One region of the Mesorhizobium sp. B1-1-1 genome, then DNA from elsewhere that is predicted to be linked to it. Evidence: predicted binding sites of a transcription regulator. Region 1 holds the regulator's gene; the other holds the start of a gene.
The links. The regulator LexA, encoded in region 1, represses DNA repair genes until DNA is damaged. The targets are predictions, from matches to a motif close to TGTTCNNNNTGTGTTCNG.
Positions count from the first base shown of each region.

Region 2: the regulator LexA is predicted to act here: its motif matches at 1,707-1,724, upstream of recA (recombinase RecA).

Region 1 is NZ_VFWW01000006.1:200,769-205,488, forward strand. It holds gene FJ986_RS14080 (ComEC/Rec2 family competence protein) at 1-812, shown strand, start outside; gene lexA (transcriptional repressor LexA) at 806-1,549, opposite strand; gene FJ986_RS14090 (TetR/AcrR family transcriptional regulator C-terminal domain-containing protein) at 2,018-2,695, shown strand; gene kynU (kynureninase) at 2,692-3,939, shown strand; gene kynA (tryptophan 2,3-dioxygenase) at 4,003-4,720, opposite strand, start outside.
Region 2 is NZ_VFWW01000001.1:527,459-532,178, forward strand. It holds gene FJ986_RS02620 (pseudouridine-5'-phosphate glycosidase) at 1-508, opposite strand, end outside; gene FJ986_RS02625 (carbohydrate kinase family protein) at 555-1,499, opposite strand; gene recA (recombinase RecA) at 1,782-2,879, shown strand; gene alaS (alanine--tRNA ligase) at 3,184-4,720, shown strand, end outside.

The sequences.
Region 1 (4,720 bases):
GGTTCGATGGACCATCCCTTTATCTGATGGGCAAGGGACTGGCCGCGATGATCGCCATATCAGGATGGATCTCGCAACGCTCGCCGGTCGACGCGGTCGGGTTGATTTCGCAGCAATCCGTCCTTCTGGTGGCGATCGCCCTGGTCATCGCGACGATGGCCACGACATGGCTGCGGCTGGCGGCACTTCCCTTCGCGCTCGCCGGCCTGTTGACCGTCTCGGACACGCGCACGCCGGACGTGCTGATTTCGGAGGATGCCCGCCTGGTGGCGTTGCCGATCGGCGGCGGCGAGCTCGCGATCAACCGGGCGCGCCCGAACGAATTCACCGTCGATAATTGGAAACGCGCGCTGAAGTCCGAAACCATCGTTGCGCCGGAACTGTTCGACAGCGGAGACCGACAGTTCGACATCTTCGATCCCGCGCAACTTCCGGCGGGAGCGCCTTTCTATTGCTTCACGGGCCTGTGCATGGCCCGGCATACCTCGGGGGCGATCATCGCGCAGGTGGAGGATCGCAAGGACGCCTGGAGGGCCTGCTCCTATGCGGATCTGATCGTCATCAACGACCCCGCGGGCTACGACCCCTGCCACAATCCGCTGGTTCTCGTCATCACCAAGCGGCAGCTCGCTCGTAAGGGAAGTGCCGCCGTCTTCTTCGACCGGCAATCGGCGACGGCACCGGCACGGGTCAGCTTTGCCGTCGACAGGCCATATCGGCCTTGGCACGAACAGCGAAAATTCTCACGCGAGGCAAGGGGACTGCCGCCTTACCGTAAACCCGAAAAGCCCACCGCCGACCCCGCTCAGTAGCGCCTGATCAGGCCGACCAGCTTGCCCTGCACCTTGACCCTGTCCGGTCCGAAAATACGTGTTTCATAGGCCGGATTGGCAGCCTCGAGCGCAATCGAAGCACCCTTTCGGCGGAAGCGCTTAAGCGTTGCTTCCTCCTCGTCCACCAGGGCCACGATGATCTCGCCGGGACTTGCGGTGTCGGCATTGCGGATGATGACCGTGTCGCCGTCGAAAATGCCGGCCTCGATCATCGAATCGCCCTTGACCTCCAGCGCATAGTGTTCGCCGCCCATGATCATGTCAGGCGGCACTGAAATGGAATGCGTCTGATGCTGGATGGCGTCGATCGGCACACCCGCTGCGATGCGACCCATGACCGGGATCGACACCGCTGAAACCGCATCGTCGTCATTGCCGACAGCGGGCAGACGCGAAGACGTCGCCGGCTTGATCTGCCGGCTAGGGCTGCTGCCCTGTCCGAGGCTGCCCTGGATGACGCTCGGGGAGAACTTCTTTGCCGCGTTAAGACCCGGCGCGATCGAGTCCGGCAGGCGCAGCACCTCCAGCGCGCGCGCCCGGTTGGGCAGGCGGCGAATGAAGCCGCGCTCCTCCAACGCCGTGATCAGCCGATGAATTCCCGACTTGGAGGCGAGGTCCAGCGCTTCCTTCATCTCGTCGAAGGACGGCGGAATGCCGCTTTCCTTCAGCCGTTCATGGATGAACATCAAGAGTTCATGTTGCTTGCGCGTGAGCATGGCGGCCCCCAAAGGCATTGCACGAAGGGTCTGGAACCAGAATCAGAAAACAAACCCAGAACAAACACTATCTGTTCCAGTTGTGTTCCGCAACCATTTAAAGTTTAATGAATTTGTTAAGGCGACGGAAACGAAATGCCCTCCCGCAGCCAGCATCCTGCCAGCGCGGTCCGTCGTCAATGCGCTCCCGGGCCCTTTGAAACTATTTTGGTTAATGGCCTGTGGCCCGACCGGTCTCCACTCTTGGCACAAGCCTGCAAGCTGGGTGACCGGCAAGGTGCGGGGTGCGTTTGGGCGGATTAGAAACCCCTGCGGCTCGTGAACGAAACGAAACCAAAATGCCAACTTCCTGCCGGAAAACGACGAGGCACCACCACTGGTCGCGATGGGCTGCGTTCGCTCGCTCCTTGCTTCCCGTTCGCTTGACGAAACCGTATAATAATGTACGGTTTTCGAAGAGGAACACCAATGACCACGCCGAAGCAGGCCGCGCGACGCGAACGGATAGAGGAGGCCGCCTATGCGGTGCTCCGGGAAACCGGCTACAAGAGCGCCTCCCTGCTTGCTATCGCCAAGCGGGCATCGGCCTCGAACGAAACCCTCTACAACTGGTACGGCAACAAGCAGACCCTGTTTCGATCCTTGATCGAAGCCAATGCGGGAGAGGCAAGGAAGCTGCTGGAGGACGCCCTTCACCAGGCGCGCGATCCGCTCAAAACCCTGAACTTGCTCGGGCCAGTCCTGCTGACCCTCGTGACGGGCGACAAGGCGGTGGCGCTCAATCGCGCCGCGGCCGGCGACGTCAACGATACAGGCACGCTTGGCCAATCGATCGCGCAATTCGGCCGCAATACCATAATGCCGCTTGTTGGCGACCTGCTTCGAACCGCAAGTCGGGCCGGCCTGATCGCCTGTGACGATCCTGCCGAAGCCGCCGACATCTACATCAGTCTTTTGATCGGCGATCTCCAGGTTCGCCGGATCGTTGGGGTGCTCGAGGAACTGCCTCGGGCGGAAATCGAGCAAAGATCGAACCGGGCGTTCACCCTGTTCTTGCGCCTCTATGCGGCCAGCCCTTGCCCGGGCGGCAAAACAGCCGGCCCGTTTCCAGGGCGCTCTTCTCACCGAGGAACATCGCGACCATGAGCAAAATTCCCGATCTCGCAGCGATCGAGGCAATGGACACCGCGGATCCGCTGCGTGCCATGCGTGACCGCTTCACCTTGCCCCAGGGGGTGATCTATCTCGACGGCAATTCGCTGGGCGCCGCTTCGCCCGCCGTGTTCGGCGAGCTGCAGAAGGCCGCCACGCAGGAGTGGGCGCAGGATCTCATCCGCGCCTGGAACACCGCCGGCTGGTTCGACATGCCGGTCGAACTCGGCGACCAACTCGGGCGCCTGATCGGGGCCGCCGCCGGCCAGACGGTGGTCTGCGATACCACCTCGATCAACATCTACAAGGTGCTGCATGCGGCACTCGGGATGCGGCCGGACAGGTCAGTCATCGTCGCCGAGGGGGACAGCTTTCCGACCGATCTCTATATGGCCGAAGGCGTTGCCTCGACGCGGCCGGGCACGGTGCTGCGGCTCGAGGGTGTCGATGCGCCGACCATAGAAGAACTGATCGACGAGCGGGTCGCGGTCATCCTGGTCAACCACGTCAACTACAAATCCGGGCAGTTGCGCGACATGGCCGCGCTGACGCGGACGGCACATGATGCCGGCGCGCTGATCGTCTGGGATCTCTGCCATACCGCCGGCGCCTTGCCGGTCGAGCTCGACCGTTCGAACGCCGATTTCGCCGTCGGCTGCACCTACAAATATCTCAATGGAGGCCCAGGTGCCCCGGCCTTCATCTACGCGGCCGAGCGCCACCATGGCGATGTCCGCCAGCCGCTCAGCGGCTGGTGGGGCCATGCGCGGCCTTTCGCCTTCGAACAGGGTTTTGCTGCCGGCACAGGCATCCGCCGGTTTCTCTGCGGCACGCAGCCTGTGCTGTCGATGCGCGCGCTCAAAGGGGCCCTCGATGTCTGGAACGACGTCGACATGGCAGAGGTGCGCAGGAAGAGCATCGCATTGACCGATCTGTTCATCCAGCTCGTCGAGGCAAAATGCGGCGCCTACGGCCTCGAACTCGAAGGCCCGCGCGACGGCAATGAGCGCGGCAGCCAGGTGTCGTTCCTCCACCCGCATGGCTATCAGGTGATGCGGGCCTTGATCGAGCGCGGCGTGATCGGCGATTTTCGCGCGCCATCCACGATTCGCTTCGGCTTTACGCCGCTTTATGTCGGCTATGTCGATGTCTGGCAGGCTGTCGAGGTGCTGGAAGACATTTTGCGCACGGACGCGTGGCAGGAGGCGCGTTTCGCCGTCAAGGCGGCGGTGACTTAAGAGCCTGTCGCTCAGAAAAGCGCAGCGGGTTCGGGATAACGATATGCAGTCGGCAAAGCTACGTCAGAGCCGGGTGCGGACCTTCCACAGCTCCGGGAACAACTCCACCTCCAGCATCTTCTTCAGGTAGGACGCGCCCGATGTGCCGCCGGTGCCGCGCTTCATACCGATGATGCGCTCGACCGTGGTGACGTGGTTGAAGCGCCAACGGCGGAAATAATCCTCGAAATCGACCAGCTTCTCGGCGAGTTCGTAGAACATCCAGTAGCGCTGCGGGTCGCGGTAGATGATCTGCCAGGCGACAAGGACCTCTTCGTTCTCGGTCCGCGTTTCGCGCCAGTCCGTACGCCTTGCGTCGGCACCGATGTCGAAGCCGTTACGGGCGAGCAGCAGCAGCGCCTCGTCGTAGAGCGACGGTTGCGCCAGGATCGCCTCCAGTTTCTCGCTGAGGTCCGGCCGGTGCTTGTGCGGTCCGAGCATTGCGAGATTGCGGTTGCCGGCCATGAACTCGATGGCACGGTACTGCCACGACTGGAAGCCCGAGGACTGGCCAAGCGCGTCGCGGAACTCGGTGTATTCGCTGGGCGTCATCGTGCGCAGCACGTCCCAGGCATTGTTGAGCTGCTCGAAGATGCGGGCGACGCGCGAAAGCATCTTGAAGCTCGGTTCGAGACGGTCGGCGCGGATGGAGCGGATTGCGGCGCCGATTTCGTGCAGCGCGAGCTTCATCCAGAGTTCCGATGTCTGGTGCTGGATGATGAACAGCATCTCGTCATGGGCT
Region 2 (4,720 bases), on a different contig from region 1:
CGATGTCGAGGATGGCCTTGGCCCCAGCCGAGACGACGATGACGGGCGTGCGCGCCAGCTCATCGAGGTCGGCGGAAATGTCGAAGCTTTTTTCGGCGCCCTTGTGCACGCCGCCGATGCCGCCGGTGGCGAACACCTTTATCCCAACCATATGCGCGGCGATCATTGTGGCGGCAACCGTGGTGCCGCCGGTGCGCCCTTGCGCGACGGCGAAGCCGAGATCGGCGCGCGAGAGCTTCATGGCGTCGCCGGTCATGGCGAGCGATTCGCGTTCTCCGTCGGAGAGGCCGATCTTGATGCGGCCCGCCACCACGGCGATCGTCGCCGGCACCGCGCCGCCGTCCGCAATGATCCTTTCCACGTCGGCCGCCATGGCGCCATTGTCGGGGTAGGGCATGCCGTGGGTTATGATGGTGCTTTCCAGCGCCACCACGGGCTTCCCGGCCGACAGGGCCTGCGCCACCGGCGCGTGGACATCGATGAAGGGGCGGGCGGTGTCTGGGGTCATCTTGATCTCCAATCCGAAGTGCGGCGCATCCTTTCGGATGCCGGTCTCATGCCATTTCCTGCTCTTCGGGCACAAGAGCCAGCGCTTGCGCGAAAGTCGCCGTGGTGAAATCGGGAACGGCGCCCGCGCTTTCAATAGCCAGCGTCGCGGCGGCGACGCCCTCGCGCAACGCCGCGCGCAAGGGCATGCCGCGCAGCAGGGCGGCGACCGTCGCGCCGGCAAGCGCATCGCCGGCGCCGGTGACGTCCACGACCTTTCTTGGAGGGGGCGGGACGACGGCAAAGCTGCCGTCGCGGTCGAAGCCCAGCACCGGGCCGCCGCCCGCCGTGACCACCGCGCTGTCGAGGCCGGCGCTTCTCAGCCCGTCGAGGATAGTTTTTTGAGAGGCGGCATCGTCAAGTCCGGCAAGCGCCACCGCCTCGCGCCTGTTCATGAAGGCGACGGCCAGGCCGCCGAGCACCGGTGTCAAGCGCACGACCTTGGCCGGTGAAATGGCAATGGCGAACACGGGCTTGCCGGCGGCAAGCGACACCAGCCGCTCCAGAGCCGCCGATGGCAGGTTGGCGTCGCACAGGACGGCATCGGCGGCGGCGATCTCCTCCCGCACCCTGGAGCGGCGGATCTGCTTTGCAAATGCCAGCTCATAAAGCGCCATGTCGGCAAAGCCGACGAGCAGTTCGCCCTCGCGGTCGATCAGCGCCGTATAGCTCGGCGTCGTGCGGTCGAGGAACACCGCGGACAGGTCGGCAATGCCTGCTTCGGCGATGGCGCGCGAAACCGTGTCGGCGGCGGCATCGCCGCCGCGCACCGACAGCAACGAGCCCGAGACGCCTCGCCGCACCGTGCTGCGCAATGCGTTGAAGACGCCGCCGCCAACGTCCTCGCGCATCGTGCCCGGGTTGGAGGCAGCCGGCACGTAAGCGCCGGACACCTGGCCGCGCCTGTCGATATGGGCGCCGCCCACCGCCAGGACTCTTGGAGATCTCACCATGCGCCGATATGACCTTTGTTGGCGGTCACGCACAAGCGCCATGCTGTGCGACGGAGCTTCGCAGGCAACAACCAGCGATTCGTGAGGCCGGCACGGCGAACCAGCCTGGCCTAATATTCGGGTCATGCTGGAGCCGAATCGTGAGACAAAAAAAGAACAAATCAGGATGTTGCTTATTTTTCAAATGCTTGATCCCTCTTGCCAAATGAGAACAAAAAAGGTACAAATAACCAAGGATTACGGATTGTCCGGCCTTCATTGACGACTACGGGGTGATGTATCATGGCTCAGAACAGCTTGCGGCTTGTAGAGGATAAGGCAGTGGACAAATCAAAGGCTCTGGATGCGGCGCTGTCGCAAATCGAGCGGGCTTTCGGCAAGGGCTCGATCATGCGGCTCGGCGCGAACGAGCAGGTCGTCGAGATCGAAACCGTGCCGACCGGCTCGCTCGGCCTCGACATCGCGCTTGGCGTCGGCGGCCTGCCGCGCGGCCGCATCATCGAGATCTACGGGCCGGAAAGCTCGGGTAAGACGACGCTGGCGCTGCACACGGTGGCGGAAGCCCAGAAGAAGGGCGGCATCTGCGCCTTCGTCGATGCCGAGCATGCGCTCGATCCGGTCTATGCCCGCAAGCTCGGCGTCGATCTCGAAAACCTCCTGATCTCGCAGCCTGACACTGGCGAGCAGGCGCTTGAGATCTGCGATACGCTGGTGCGCTCCGGCGCCATCGATGTGCTGGTGGTCGATTCGGTCGCGGCGCTGACGCCGCGCGCCGAAATCGAGGGCGAGATGGGCGATTCGCTGCCCGGCCTGCAGGCCCGCCTGATGAGCCAGGCGCTGCGCAAGCTGACCGCCTCGATCTCGCGCTCCAACACCATGGTCATCTTCATCAACCAGATCCGCATGAAGATCGGCGTCATGTTCGGCTCGCCCGAAACCACCACCGGCGGCAATGCGCTGAAATTTTACGCCTCGGTGCGTCTCGATATCCGCCGCATCGGCTCGGTCAAGGACCGCGACGAGGTCGTCGGCAACCAGACCCGCGTCAAGGTGGTCAAGAACAAGCTGGCGCCGCCCTTCAAGGTGGTCGAGTTCGACATCATGTACGGCGAAGGCGTGTCGAAGACAGGCGAGCTGGTCGATCTCGGCGTCAAGGCCGGCGTGGTCGAGAAGTCGGGCGCCTGGTTCTCCTACAATTCGCAGCGTCTCGGCCAGGGCCGCGAGAACGCGAAGCTGTTCCTGCGCGACAATCCCGATACGGCGCGCGAGATCGAACTTGCGCTCAGGCAGAACGCCGGACTGATCGCCGAGAAATTCCTTGAGAATGGCGGCTCCGAAGGTGGCGATGATGGGTTCGAGGATGAAGCCGGCGCGATGTAAGCGTTCGCCGGCGCAATTCAAGCGTTCGCCGGCGCGATCTAGCGTTCGGTTTATGGCCCGAGTTCGGCCATAATCCCGGTTCATCAATTTGAGCTTATGTAATCGAGTTCTGTAGTATTGCGTTTCGAACCGCCGGCCCCGTGCCGGCGGTTTGCGTTTTGGGTGGCTGGTGAACCGCGAATTGGCCGGCTTGCGTGTTTCTGGACAGGGTGCCAAGCGGCGGCTAAAAGGCCAGCTCCATCTTCTAAAGCAGAGCCCATTTTCCGCCGGTCCGGCCGGCGGCTCTCTCGAAAAGGCAGCATTCATGAGTGGCGTGAACGAGATCCGGTCGACATTTCTCGACTATTTCCGCAAGGAGGGTCACGAGGTCGTGGCGTCGAGCCCGCTTGTACCGCGCAACGATCCGACGCTGATGTTCACCAATGCCGGCATGGTGCAGTTCAAGAACGTCTTCACCGGCCTGGAGAAGCGGCCCTATTCGCGTGCCACGACCGCCCAGAAAAGCGTTCGCGCCGGCGGCAAGCACAACGACCTCGACAATGTCGGCTACACCGCGCGCCACCTGACCTTCTTCGAGATGCTCGGCAATTTCTCCTTCGGCGACTATTTCAAGGAGCGCGCCATCGAGTTGGCCTGGAACCTCATTACCAGGGAGTTCGGGCTTAAGAAGGACAAGCTGCTCGTCACCGTCTACCACACCGACGACGAGGCGGCCGGCTTCTGGAAGAAGATCGCCGGCTTTTCCGATGATCGCATCATCCGCATCCCAACCTCCGACAATTTCTGGGCGATGGGCGACACCGGGCCGTGCGGGCCATGCTCGGAAATTTTCATCGATCGCGGCGAGCACATCTGGGGCGGTCCGCCCGGCACCCCGGAGGAGGATGGCGACCGGTTCCTGGAATTCTGGAACCTGGTGTTCATGCAGTACGAGCAAGTGACGAAGGACGAGCGCATTGACCTGCCGCGCCCGTCGATCGACACCGGCATGGGGCTGGAGCGCATGGCCTCCATCCTGCAAGGCGTGGAAAGCGTGTTTGAGACCGACCTGTTCCGCCATCTGATCGATGCGGCGTCGTCCGCGCTCGGCCGCGGTCCCGACGCCGAGACCGTCGCATCCTATCGCGTCATAGCCGATCACCTGCGCTCGTCCTCGTTCCTGGTCGCAGACGGCGTGCTGCCATCGAACGAAGGCCGCGGCTATGTGCTGCGCCGCATCATGCGCCGCGCCATGCGGCATGCGCAATTGCTCGGTGCGAACGAGCCGCTGGTGTGGCAGCTGGTGCCGGCGCTGGTTCGCGAGATGGGTCAGGCCTATCCGGAACTGGTGCGCGGCGAACAGCTGATCACCGAGACGCTGAAGCTTGAGGAGACCAGGTTCCGCAAGACACTGGTGCGTGGCCTCGGTTTGCTGTCGGAGGCGACGGAAAAGCTCGGCGCCGGCGACATGCTGGACGGCGAGACGGCCTTCAAGCTTTACGACACCTATGGCTTCCCGCTCGACCTGACGCAGGATGCGCTGCGCCAGCGCAACATCTCGGTCGATCTTGCCGGCTTCACCAGTGCGATGGAGCAGCAGAAGGCAGAGGCGCGTAAGCACTGGGCGGGCTCCGGCGAGGCGGCGACCGAAGCGGTCTGGTTCCCGGTGCGCGAAAAAGTCGGTGCCACCGAATTCCTCGGCTACGAGACCGAGCAGGCGGAAGGCATCATCCAGGCGGTTGTCCGCGACGGCAAGACCGTCGACAGCGCCGGCAAGGGCGAAGCGGTAGCCGTGGTCGTCAACCAGACGCCGTTCTATGCCGAATCCGGCGGCCAGATGGGCGACACCGGAACCATTTCAG